One region of the Neobacillus camarae genome, then DNA from elsewhere that is predicted to be linked to it. Evidence: a T-box and tRNA genes for the amino acid it is inferred to sense, from the RefSeq annotation. Region 1 holds a T-box; the other holds one or more tRNA genes.

Region 1 (6,247 bases):
AAATAGGCATCAATAAATTGTCCGCCATTGGCAAAAGTACTGAAGGCATTGGTGTTTTCTTCAATCGTCACCCCGTTTGTCAATGAGCCTATCGCGGTGGAGGCGAGTTCATAATCATCTTTTGTTAAAGAAGTAAAGCCCATTTTTTCAAGGTACTTCGCCGGTTTCTGGTCAAGTATTTCGGTATATAGCTTGACTGCCGGAACATTATAGGATTTCGCCAAAGCATATCTGGCAGACACGATTCCGCTATACTTTAGGTCATAGTTATGCGGCCAAGGTGTATTTTTAGATGGGTCGAGCTTTAATGCTACGTCAGGAAGCGGCATTCCCGGAGAAGCTTTTCCCAGTTCAATCGCTGGCGCATAGACAAGCAGCGGTTTCATGGTGGAACCATTCTGCCGGACGGCGCTTGTTGCGTGATTTAATTGGTGTTCACTGTCATAATTCCGTCCGCCGACAAAGCTGAGGATTTTCCCGGTTTTATTTTCAATCAGCATCGCCCCGACCTGAACTTGCTCCATCACGGTTTTCGTTTCACCGGTTTCAGTGTCTTTCTTTTCCTGGGGCTTATCCGGGCCATAATATTTATAATTGTCCTTTGCGATCTGCATCGCATCATAGATATCTTTGTCAATGGTGGTATATATTTTATAACCATTTTGTTTTAAATCATGGCTTGCCAATGTTTTATATTTGTAAGCCAGGTTTTCGTCCTTCTTCAAGTCCTCTTCGCTATAGCCGTCCTTTTTGGCTAAAACAGTTGTGAGATCTTCTTTTGCCCGCTTTTCAATTTCAAAGGTTAGCCAAGGATAATCTTCTAGCGGGTTACTGGTGCTAGGTGGTATAAAGTCCTTTGTAATATCGTAGGCGGATGCTTCCGCATATTCCTTTTGGTTAATATAACCGCCATCATACATTCGCTTTAGAACAGTTTTCATCCTGGTCAGACCAGGCTCGAGATTATTCTTGACGGTCCCTTCCGCTGTAAACGGGGTATAGCCGAACGGGCTTTGCGGCAGTCCGGCAATAAAGGCCGCTTCTGGCAACGTCAATTCGTTGGCAGGTTTGCCGAATATTCCTTTGGCTGCTGCCTGGACACCGGCAATGTTTCTTCCGGACGAGTTTCGTCCAAAGGTCGAAACATTTAAGTAGGCTTCAAGAATTTCCTTTTTATCAAAAAATTTCTCAAGGCGAAGCGCTAACAAAATTTCATTTGCTTTCCGCTGGAACGAGACCTCATTGGTCAAAATCTGGTTCTTAATCAGCTGCTGGGTCAAGGTGCTTCCGCCTGATTGGATTGGAGAGTTGGTTACCTCTTGAAATAAAGCCCTGAATACAGCTTTTGGGACAACTCCTTTATGCTGATAAAAGTATTCATCTTCGGTCGCGATAACCGCATTAATCAGATAATCTGAAACCTGATTCAGTTTTACTTCTTCCCGTTCCAAGTCCGTCCTGAGCTTTCCAAGATAAACATCATTAGCAAAATATAATTCCGAGGTTTCCGAGTAATTATAAATATCTTTTTTCATACTATCATAGGAGCGGACAGGCTCATCTTTCACAAGAGAGGCAAAATAACCGGCACCCACGCCAGCAGCGAATGATCCTCCGAGTATAAAAACAACTAACACAAGGAGAAATAGGTTCCAAACTACTTGGGAGGTAATCCGAACCCCTTTAATCGTTTTTTTATGAGTAATGAAACTAAGCAGCGATTTTGCTTTTTCTAGCCATGGTTTTAACTTTTCATTCATAGCATCACCTCTTTTAAAATCACATTACATTATAGCATACCAGGGGTATAAAAACTGACAAGCTTCAACATTTTTCTGAAATTTCCATTTGAGATTTGACAGCAGCGGCCAGATATGATAAAAATGCTTTAAATAAATTTTTTTATAAAAGCGTTGAAAGGAACCAATTGTAGTTCTTCTATCCCTGTTATTTAGAGAGCCAGCGGCCGGTGCAAGCTGACACAAATAGAGGAATGAAATACATCCTGGAGCTTTCTCTGTGAACATTGGAGTAGCAGAGAACGGTTTTAACCGTTATTTTGTTCAAGTTGGAGGAAAAATTTCCTCAAGCTGGGTGGTACCGCGTACATATACGTCCCTGCATTTTTGCAGGGACGTTTTTATTTTGATTGGAGGGATTTGAATTGGATTTATTGCAGGATTTGGAATGGAGAGGCATCATTTATCAACAATCGGATGAAGAAGGGTTAAAGGAACTTTTAAATAAAGAGAGTATTTCGCTTTACTGCGGGACAGACCCATCTGCGGACAGCTTGCACATCGGCCATCTAGTTCCATTTTTAACGTTAAGAAGATTTCAGCAGCACGGGCATCGTCCCATTGTGCTGGTTGGCGGCGCTACTGGATTAATCGGCGACCCGAGCGGAAAAAGTGAAGAGAGAAAATTATTGACCGTAGAAACGGTTCAGCAAAATGCAGAAGGGATTAAAAATCAGTTAAAGGCCATTTTTGAGTTTGAAGGAGAAAATGGTGCCATCATGGTCAATAACTATGATTGGACCCAGGCGATGGATGTAATCACCTTCCTGCGTGACATTGGCAAGCACATCGGGATTAATTACATGCTCGCCAAGGATACAATTGCGAACCGCCTCGAGACCGGTATTTCGTTTACTGAGTTTAGTTATACGATTTTACAAGCAATGGATTTCTTGCATTTGTATGAGCAGCATAATTGCCGGATGCAAATCGGCGGCAGTGACCAATGGGGAAATATTACCTCAGGATTGGAGTTAATCCGCAAGATTCACCCGGTTGAATCCAAGGCTTTTGCGCTAACGATTCCGCTTATTACAAAAGCAGATGGGACTAAGTTTGGAAAGACAGCCGGGGGAGCAGTCTGGTTGGACCCGGAAAGAACGACTCCATACGAGTTCTACCAGTTCTGGATTAATACAGCGGATGCCGATGTGGTCAAATACCTAAAACTGTTTACGTTCCTTTCCCATGAGGAAATCGAACAATTAGAAGTTTCCGTTCAAGAGGAGCCGCATCTGCGTAAAGCGCAAAAGGCATTGGCGGATGAGATGACCAGGCTGATTCATGGCGAGGAGGCTCTCCAGCAGGCAATCAAAATTTCTGAGGCATTATTCAGCGGCGATGTCAGAAGCTTGACAGCATCCGAGATTAAACAGGGCTTTAAGGATGTGCCTTCTTTTGACGTGGACAGTGAATTTGATGGCAATCTTGTGGATTTGCTAGTATCTGCCAAAATTTCACCTTCCAAGCGCCAAGCACGTGAGGATATATCAAACGGGGCGATTTCTATAAATGGCGAAAAAGTAACAGATACCAATTATGTGCTACAGGAATCCGATCGGATTGAAGGTCAATTTACGATTATCCGAAGAGGGAAAAAGAAATATACTTTAATCAAATACTAGTAATCAAAGGGACTTGGATTTTGCAGGTCCCTTTTTTCTATGAGACAGAAGCGGAGAGAAAAACGGAGAAATGTCTTATAAAAGGGATATATGAGACAAGACGGGGATGAAGTCAGGTAGAATGTCTCATATAGGCACTCTATGGGACAAAAGGAGGGAGGGAACGCATAGAAATGTCTCATATAAAATCTTGAGGACAAAAAGTGGGGAAACGGCTGGAGAAATGCCCTTTATTAAAGTTGCCGAAAAACTAGGAAATTGTCTTTAAGCACAGTCAGAAAGAAAAGATATCGGCTAAGTCGTTTGGTGTAACGGGCTTCCCGTCCATTTCGTCAAATATATAAAGAGAAAGCATGCGATGGGGGTGTAGGAATGAGATTTATAATTCACGCCGTCTTTATTGTTCTAATTGCACTCGTTACCTTTTTCGGACTAGGACCTGTCCTACTGGCAGACGGCAGTTCACAAGAAAGACTCATCACGGCAGCCATTGTTGTGTTAATCTATATTATTCTGGCCTTTTTATATCGAAAGACCATCCTTTGGTCGAAGAATAAAAATAAATAAAGAAATCCCCAGCCAATATTGGCTGGGGATTTCTCGTTTGAAAAATTAACGTGAGTAGAACTCAACGATAAGAGTTTCGTTAATTTCAGCAGGCAATTCAGAACGCTCTGGTAAGCGAGTGAAAGTACCTTCTAATTTGTCAGCATCAAAAGTTAAGTAATCAGGAACAAAGTTGTTCACTTCGATTGCTTCTTTGACAACATCAAGGTTGCGTGATTTTTCACGAACACTGATTGTTTGACCAGGTGATACACGGTAAGATGGGATATCTACGCGAGCGCCATCAACTACGATGTGGCCATGGTTAACTAATTGGCGTGCTGCACGACGAGTGCGAGCAAGACCTAAACGGTATACTAGGTTATCCAAACGTGATTCAAGGAGAATCATGAAGTTTTCACCTAATACGCCAGTCATTTTGCCGGCTTTAACGAATAAGTTGCGGAATTGGCGCTCATTTACGCCATACATATGACGAAGCTTTTGCTTCTCTTGTAATTGCAATCCGTATTCAGAAAGCTTTTTGCGTTGGTTTGGACCATGTTGTCCAGGAGCGTAAGGACGCTTTTCTAATTCTTTACCTGTGCCGCTTAGAGAGATTCCAAGACGACGAGATAATTTCCAGCTTGGGCCGGTATAACGAGCCATGAATGACTCCTCCTCTGTGTTTTTATTTTGGTAAAATAAAAACCGCTGCGAAAACATCGATAACCGTCATTTTGTTTTCATGCACCATCGCCCTAGCAGCGGAGGGTTACTCGATGCACCATCACTTTTCGCGAGGAACAAAATGAACAAACTATCATCGTTCTCATAGGCTGCAGTATTTTACACAAGGAGTATTATATAATTTTTGTGGTCTACGAGTCAAGTATATTTCTAAATGTGGCTTGTTTTCCATTTTTTCCATTTGTTACTCTCCATAAAAAGCAGTTGTTGGCTTCTTAACGATTAGACGATATGGCACATATACTATATAAAAACAAGACCGTTTTCAAATTAGGAGGGCGAGTGATGAAACAGAAGAAGTCTCGGTTTGAAACAGAAGTCATTCATGCCGGTTATCATGGGGAAGACCATTTAGGGAGTTTGGTGCCGCCGCTTTACCAATCATCCACCTTTATATTTGCCAATGCGGAACAAGGAGAAAAAAGATTCGCCGGTACAGAAGATGGATACATTTATTCGCGCTTAGGAAATCCTACGGTAAAAATACTCGAAGACCGGATGGCTGCACTAGAACAAGGGGAAGCAGCCCTGGCGTTTTCCTCCGGAATGGCGGCAGTAAGTTCCGTCCTGGTTTCTCTGACAAAGACCGGTGACCATGTTCTCTGCTCGCAGGGGGTATATGGGTGTACCTTTGGACTTCTCAAGTTATTAAATGAGAAATATAACATTGATTATGATTTTTCAAGCATGGATTCTTTGGAAACCTTTGAAAGGGACATCAAACCCAACACTGCCTGTATCTATATCGAGACTCCCATTAACCCGACAATGAAGCTGGTGGATTTGGAGCTGGTGGTGAATGCGGCAAAACAGCGGGGAATCCCCGTTGTCGTGGACAACACTTTTTCCTCCCCGTACCTGCAAAGGCCCATTGTCCATGGCTGTGATGTGGTGATCCACAGTGCGACCAAATACATCTGCGGGCATGGTGATGTTGTAGCCGGACTGGTAATTGGAAAACATGATTTCATAAAAAAAGTTTCTAAAACCACTCAAAAAGATATGGGCGGGGTAATCTCCCCGTTTGATGCATGGCTGCTGCTGCGGGGATTAAAAACCCTCCCAATCAGGATGGACCGCCATTGTGAAAACGCCTCACGGATTTTTGGCTTTTTAAAAACCCATCCCAAAATCGATAAGATTTATTATCCTGGGGATCCTCATCATGAAGATTACCAGATTATGAAAAAGCAAATGAAGCAAGCCGGTGGCATGGTATCGTTCACCATCAAGGGGTCAAAGGAAACTGCTCAGCGGTTTATCAACGAATTGCAATTAATTCCTATTGCGGTTAGTTTGGGGGACCCGGAAACGTTGATCCAACATCCGGCCTCGATGACTCATGCCGTGATACCGGTGGAGGAAAGGTTAAAAATGGGAATTGAGGATAATCTTCTGCGCCTTTCAGCTGGGCTGGAAGCATGGGAGGATATCGTGGAGGATCTGGAGCAGGCACTTGAAAAGATATAAAAAAGCCCAAAGGAGCTGTGAGTAACTTTCTGCAGCTCCTTTTTTTGCTAGGATTTT
Region 2 (6,247 bases), on a different contig from region 1:
CTGGTTTTTCCATGCGTTCGGTCGTTTATAATACACAATAAGTTTTTTAGGTAATCTATTAATGCAGAAATAGCAACAATCCTTTAGAAAAGAGCCTATAAAAAAGGAATGGGATAGTGTGACACTTCCCATTCCTTTAGCTTATCATCTCATTCTGATCTCGTTCACCTATCGATTTCATCTATATGGCAGGCTGCTATGATTTCACAATTAATAATCCTTTCATCAAAAGTGGTTGCATTACTAGTGACTCTTGCAGAACCATAAAATTTGCGTCCTAGTTCCATGACCTTTACTTTTAATTCCTCATTTTTAGGATTTTGCTCCAATTCAGATAATGCCCGATAATATTCGGCTTTATTTTTCAAAATAACTGGTTTTCTAATCATATAAAAGGGAACAAACACGATACATCCAGCTATAAACATGGTAGCTACGTATAATAGACTCATCAGTGATTGCTCTCCTCCTTTATCATCAGACTTAACCGTTTATTCTCGATGGCTGTAACCACTAACGCCTTTTTATCATCTTTACGAAAACAATTTGCCCTTTCTCACAGATTTTACCCAGAACCCTCCATGAATGGTTTTAGGCTCATAGGATATTATGAACGCCTTAGGATCAAAATTGTTGATGGTCTCATAGAGCTTTAATTCAAATTTTCTCGGTGTCAGGATCTGCATTGCCATTCGGCTGCCTTCCCGGCCATGTGCCTCCCAGTCGGTCACGCCGTATCCGTTATCGCGAAGTAATTTGGGCAAATCTTTATCCCATTCCGTCGTAACCACATTGACCATGATGTACCCCAGGGCCAGCTTTTCCTCAATTTTCATCCCCATTATCACTCCGAGCCCGTAACCAACCGCATAGGCAATAAGATTTTGAATTTCATTCAGGTTATTCAAGACTAGCCCGAGTCCAAGAACATAAATCACCACTTCAATCATGCTTAGACCGGCGGCTAAGTAGCGCTGGCCCTTTAACGTTAAAATCATCCTTATCGTGAAAAAGGATACATAGACGATGTTGATAACCAGAATGATGGCAACCATCATAAAACTATTCTCCATCAGAGAAACCCCCTTACCATTAAGCTCCCCATACTTTAACATAAATTACTTCCACTTTGGCCGTCCCATCCAAAAATAAGACTTTCGTCGCCTCTCATAGCAAAGTTATTTTTCCACAAACTAACCATAAAAACTATAGAGGTGAACGGTTTGATAAGAAAAATAATGATCATCCTGTTTATAGGGGTATTGTTGCCTATTTATGAGCCCATTCATGCAGAAACGTCTGATAAAGGGCCTAAAGCCGCTTTTATTCGAAACAATGACCTGTGGATTAAAAAAGGAAATGCGGAACAGCAAGTCACAAACGGCGGTTATATCCGTTATCCGAAATGGTCTCATGACGGCAAGTGGGTTGCCTATCAAAAAGGAAAAGAAGTGGAAAACGGCTACGGAGAGTTGTGGGTATATCATCTAAAAGAACGCAAGCATTTTCAAATCCATCCCAATACCAGGTCTAATTTTCAATGGTCCCCAAATAAGAATATACTGGGTTTCATGGTCAATCAAACCCTGAATGTAGTTACGGCTCAGCTTCCAAAGCCATTGCGTGCCCAGCAGATGGCAGGAAAATTGGATAACTTTTCTTGGCTTCCAAAAGGAAACGGACTGCTGGTTTCCAAAAAGGAATCCAGCGAACTCCATTCCGATATTCTTTTATTAAAGATTTACATGTACAGAAAGCCAAGCATTGAGCACTTTTACAGAATACCTGTTGGTAAAAACGAATACTATGTAGGTACCAGTCCATTTAAATGGTCACAGGACCAAAAATGGATTAGTTTTCTGCTGACACCAACCGCTTCACTTTCAGCAGACGGCAACACCCTTTGCCTTTTGTCGGATAATAGACGGGTATTTCACAGAGTGGATGAGATGTTAAATTACCCAGACTGGTTTCGCTGGGCCCCTTCCCAAAACCTTGTGGGTTATATTAGAGGAACCGGAAGGGAAGCAACCAGCAATAAACAGGCAGCCGTCTTGAGTGCAGCCAGTCTCCATAAAAAGGGCATGACACCTAATGGTTTTGTAGACCGTGATTTGACATGGGCAAACAATCAAACGCTTTTTGTTTCCCGCTCCAAGGCGTCTGAGTGGACGAAGCTGAAGGATAGACCTCTGCCCCGTTTAATCAAAATAAACATCCATACAATGGAGCAGAAGCCGATTACTTCCCCCGCAAAAGATGAAGGCGACTTTGCACCGGACAATGATCATAACCAGCTATATTGGATTCGGACAAATCGTGAAACAGCTTATGTATATGTAACCCGACTCGATCAATTGAAGGAAAGACAGTGGATCAAAAATATCAACATAGGCAGTTATTATTATGAAAGATGGAATTGGGAAGAGGTTTTTTCTTTGTACACCGGGGAAAATTGAAGAAGACATTAGATGGTATCTTTGGGCATAAAAAAAAGGCCCAACGGCCAGTAATTGTAATATGTAAATGGCTCCGCAGGTAGGACTCGAACCTACGACCGATCGGTTAACAGCCGATAGCTCTACCACTGAGCTACTGCGGAATAATCAAAATGATGGGCCTAAATGGACTTGAACCATCGACCTCACGCTTATCAGGCGTGCGCTCTAACCAGCTGAGCTATAGGCCCATTATAATATATTGCTTTGAATTAATCAAGATGGAGCGGGTGATGGGAATCGAACCCACAACAACAGCTTGGAAGGCTGTGGTTTTACCACTAAACTACACCCGCAAAATGGTACCGGTGGTCGGGGTCGAACCGACACTCCTTACGGAACACGATTTTGAGTCGTGCGCGTCTGCCAATTCCGCCACACCGGCATATTATTACTGGAGGCAGCAACCGGATTTGAACCGGTGGTGAAGGTTTTGCAGACCTCTGCCTTACCACTTGGCTATGCTGCCACACTTTTGGAGCGGAAGACGGGATTCGAACCCGCGACCCCCACCTTGGCAAGGTGATGTTCTACCACTGAACTACTTCCGCATATTGACTGGGCTAGCAGGATTTGAACCTACGAATGACGGAGTCAAAGTCCGTTGCCTTACCGCTTGGCTATAGCCCAAAAATAATAAAAAGAAGAAATGAAAAATGGGGCGGCTGATGGGAATCGAACCCACGAATGTCGGAACCACAATCCGATGCGTTAACCACTTCGCCACAGCCGCCATATTTTTAAGAATGAGATAAATGGTGGAGGGGGACGGATTCGAACCGCCGAACCCCGAGGGAGCGGATTTACAGTCCGCCGCGTTTAGCCACTTCGCTACCCCTCCACGAGAAAGGTGGCTCAGGACGGAATCGAACCGCCGACACATGGATTTTCAGTCCATTGCTCTACCGACTGAGCTACTGAGCCAATTATTGATATATTTAAACAATAAGCTTATTGAGAAACGGTCTGGACGGGACTCGAACCCGCGACCTCCTGCGTGACAGGCAGGCATTCTAACCAACTGAACTACCAGACCAATTGCGGGGGCAGGATTTGAACCTGCGACCTTCGGGTTATGAGCCCGACGAGCTACCGGACTGCTCCACCCCGCGGTAATAAAAAATATTTAGATGGTCCATGCTCATAGTTTCATGGACTGTCCCCATCTCAGAAAGCTTATTCAAGCAGCTGTTCGATGGGTACAACTCGCAGCGTATTCATCGAAGCAACGCTCGTTGCTCCACCCCGCGATAATAATAATTGTGTTTTTATGGAGGAGGAAGAGGGATTCGAACCCCCGCGCGGTATGACCCGCCTGTCGGTTTTCAAGACCGATCCCTTCAGCCAGACTTGGGTATTCCTCCGAAATAAATGGACCCTGTAGGACTCGAACCTACGACCGGACGGTTATGAGCCGTCTGCTCTAACCAGCTGAGCTAAGGGTCCATTATGAACTTTTAGTAGCGGCGGAGGGGATCGAACCCCCGACCTTACGGGTATGAACCGTACGCTCTAGCCAGCTGAGCTACACCGCCATATTAATATAGAAACTAAGTGGAGCCTAGCGGGATCGAACCGCTGACCTCCTGCGTGCAAAGCAGGCGCTCTCCCAGCTGAGCTAAGGCCCCATTATTAGATGGTCGGGAAAACAGGATTCGAACCTGCGACCCCTTGGTCCCAAACCAAGTGCTCTACCAAGCTGAGCTATTTCCCGATATAGCGCGCCCGAAAGGAGTCGAACCCATAACCTTCTGATCCGTAGTCAGACGCTCTATCCAATTGAGCTACGGGCGCATTTTTTATTGGAGCGGAAGACGGGATTCGAACCCGCGACCCCCACCTTGGCAAGGTGGTGTTCTACCACTGAACTACTTCCGCAAATAAATGGTGCGGGTGAAGGGAGTCGAACCCCCACGCCTTGCGGCGCCAGATCCTAAGTCTGGTGCGTCTGCCAATTCCGCCACACCCGCATAATTCAAGTGGTGAGCCATGAAGGACTCGAACCTTCGACCCTCTGATTAAAAGTCAGATGCTCTACCGACTGAGCTAATGGCTCAAAAACATATGGTGGAGGATGACGGGATCGAACCGCCGACCCTCTGCTTGTAAGGCAGATGCTCTCCCAGCTGAGCTAATCCTCCATAATGGTGACCCCTACGGGATTCGAACCCGTGTTACCGCCGTGAAAGGGCGGTGTCTTAACCGCTTGACCAAGGGGCCATTTCTTTTATAAATCCCCAAAAGGGGCGAGCCTGGCAACGTCCTACTCTCACAGGGACTTGCGTCCCAACTACCATCGGCGCTGAGAAGCTTAACTTCCGTGTTCGGTATGGGAACGGGTGTGACCTTCTCGCCATTGCTGCCAGACTATCTTGCTTGAGAGATCGCTCCCTCAAAACTGGATAATCAGAAGAAACTTTTTTATAAAACGAGTTCGCATTTTCATATATGACTTGGTTAAGTCCTCGATCGATTAGTATCAGTCAGCTCCACACGTCACCGTGCTTCCACCCCTGACCTATCAACCTGATCATCTTTCAGGGATCTTACTAGCTTGACGCTATGGGAAATCTCATCTTGAGGGGGGCTTCATGCTTAGATGCTTTCAGCACTTATCCCGTCCGCACATAGCTACCCAGCGATGCCTTTGGCAAGACAACTGGTACACCAGCGGTGCGTCCATCCCGGTCCTCTCGTACTAAGGACAGCTCCTCTCAAATTTCCTGCGCCCACGACGGATAGGGACCGAACTGTCTCACGACGTTCTGAACCCAGCTCGCGTACCGCTTTAATGGGCGAACAGCCCAACCCTTGGGACCGACTACAGCCCCAGGATGCGATGAGCCGACATCGAGGTGCCAAACCTCCCCGTCGATGTGGACTCTTGGGGGAGATAAGCCTGTTATCCCCAGGGTAGCTTTTATCCGTTGAGCGATGGCCCTTCCATGCGGAACCACCGGATCACTAAGCCCGACTTTCGTCCCTGCTCGACTTGTAGGTCTCGCAGTCAAGCTCCCTTGTGCCTTTACACTCTGCGAATGATTTCCAACCATTCTGAGGGAACCTTTGGGCGCCTCCGTTACTCTTTAGGAGGCGACCGCCCCAGTCAAACTGCCCACCTGACACTGTCTCCCATCCCGATAAGGGATGCGGGTTAGAATTTCAATACAGCCAGGGTAGTATCCCACCGACGCCTCCACCGAAGCTGGCGCTCCGGCTTCTCAGGCTCCTACCTATCCTGTACAAGCTGTACCAAAATTCAATATCAGGCTACAGTAAAGCTCCATGGGGTCTTTCCGTCCTGTCGCGGGTAACCTGCATCTTCACAGGTACTATAATTTCACCGAGTCTCTCGTTGAGACAGTGCCCAGATCGTTACGCCTTTCGTGCGGGTCGGAACTTACCCGACAAGGAATTTCGCTACCTTAGGACCGTTATAGTTACGGCCGCCGTTTACTGGGGCTTCGATTCAGAGCTTCGCTTTGCAGCTAACCCCTCCTCTTAACCTTCCAGCACCGGGCAGGCGTCAGCCCCTATACTTCGCCTTGCGGCTTCGCAGAGACCTGTGTTTTTGCTAAACAGTCGCCTGGGCCTATTCACTGCGGCTTACCGAGGCTATTCACCCCAGTAAGCACCCCTTCTCCCGAAGTTACGGGGTCATTTTGCCGAGTTCCTTAACGAGAGTTCTCTCGCTCACCTTAGGATTCTCTCCTCGCCTACCTGTGTCGGTTTGCGGTACGGGCACCTTT

What was found. A T-box is a leader RNA that pairs with one kind of tRNA and senses whether it is charged. The one in region 1 lies ahead of tyrS (tyrosine--tRNA ligase), so its partner is inferred to be a tRNA-Tyr.
Region 2: it has a tRNA-Tyr gene. The T-box ahead of tyrS (tyrosine--tRNA ligase) is inferred to sense a tRNA for this amino acid. The anticodon was not compared.

What each region holds. Positions count from the first base shown of each region.
Region 1 is NZ_JBUCKX010000002.1:1,546,863-1,553,109, forward strand. Features, by position in the region: gene ACY8D0_RS15100 (transglycosylase domain-containing protein) at 1-1,760, opposite strand, end outside; T-box leader at 1,905-2,123, shown strand; gene tyrS (tyrosine--tRNA ligase) at 2,165-3,424, shown strand; gene ACY8D0_RS15110 (DUF6954 family protein) at 3,797-3,991, shown strand; gene rpsD (30S ribosomal protein S4) at 4,037-4,639, opposite strand; gene megL (methionine gamma-lyase) at 5,006-6,190, shown strand; gene ACY8D0_RS15125 (GAF domain-containing protein) at 6,246-6,247, opposite strand, start outside.
Region 2 is NZ_JBUCKX010000004.1:250,688-256,934, reverse strand. Features, by position in the region: gene ACY8D0_RS22725 (hypothetical protein) at 165-452, opposite strand; gene ACY8D0_RS22720 (DUF2179 domain-containing protein) at 534-1,076, opposite strand; gene ACY8D0_RS22715 (translocation protein TolB) at 1,224-2,459, shown strand; tRNA gene ACY8D0_RS22710 (tRNA-Asn) at 2,528-2,602, opposite strand; tRNA gene ACY8D0_RS22705 (tRNA-Ile) at 2,616-2,689, opposite strand; tRNA gene ACY8D0_RS22700 (tRNA-Gly) at 2,721-2,794, opposite strand; tRNA gene ACY8D0_RS22695 (tRNA-Leu) at 2,799-2,883, opposite strand; tRNA gene ACY8D0_RS22690 (tRNA-Cys) at 2,894-2,967, opposite strand; tRNA gene ACY8D0_RS22685 (tRNA-Gly) at 2,975-3,049, opposite strand; tRNA gene ACY8D0_RS22680 (tRNA-Gln) at 3,057-3,128, opposite strand; tRNA gene ACY8D0_RS22675 (tRNA-His) at 3,156-3,231, opposite strand; tRNA gene ACY8D0_RS22670 (tRNA-Tyr) at 3,255-3,339, opposite strand; tRNA gene ACY8D0_RS22665 (tRNA-Phe) at 3,350-3,422, opposite strand; tRNA gene ACY8D0_RS22660 (tRNA-Asp) at 3,461-3,534, opposite strand; tRNA gene ACY8D0_RS22655 (tRNA-Met) at 3,537-3,610, opposite strand; tRNA gene ACY8D0_RS22650 (tRNA-Ser) at 3,770-3,862, opposite strand; tRNA gene ACY8D0_RS22645 (tRNA-Ile) at 3,871-3,944, opposite strand; tRNA gene ACY8D0_RS22640 (tRNA-Met) at 3,960-4,033, opposite strand; tRNA gene ACY8D0_RS22635 (tRNA-Ala) at 4,054-4,126, opposite strand; tRNA gene ACY8D0_RS22630 (tRNA-Pro) at 4,136-4,212, opposite strand; tRNA gene ACY8D0_RS22625 (tRNA-Arg) at 4,219-4,292, opposite strand; tRNA gene ACY8D0_RS22620 (tRNA-Gly) at 4,302-4,376, opposite strand; tRNA gene ACY8D0_RS22615 (tRNA-Leu) at 4,384-4,468, opposite strand; tRNA gene ACY8D0_RS22610 (tRNA-Lys) at 4,479-4,554, opposite strand; tRNA gene ACY8D0_RS22605 (tRNA-Val) at 4,564-4,639, opposite strand; tRNA gene ACY8D0_RS22600 (tRNA-Glu) at 4,644-4,718, opposite strand; rRNA gene rrf (5S ribosomal RNA) at 4,749-4,865, opposite strand; rRNA gene ACY8D0_RS22590 (23S ribosomal RNA) at 4,952-6,247, opposite strand, start outside.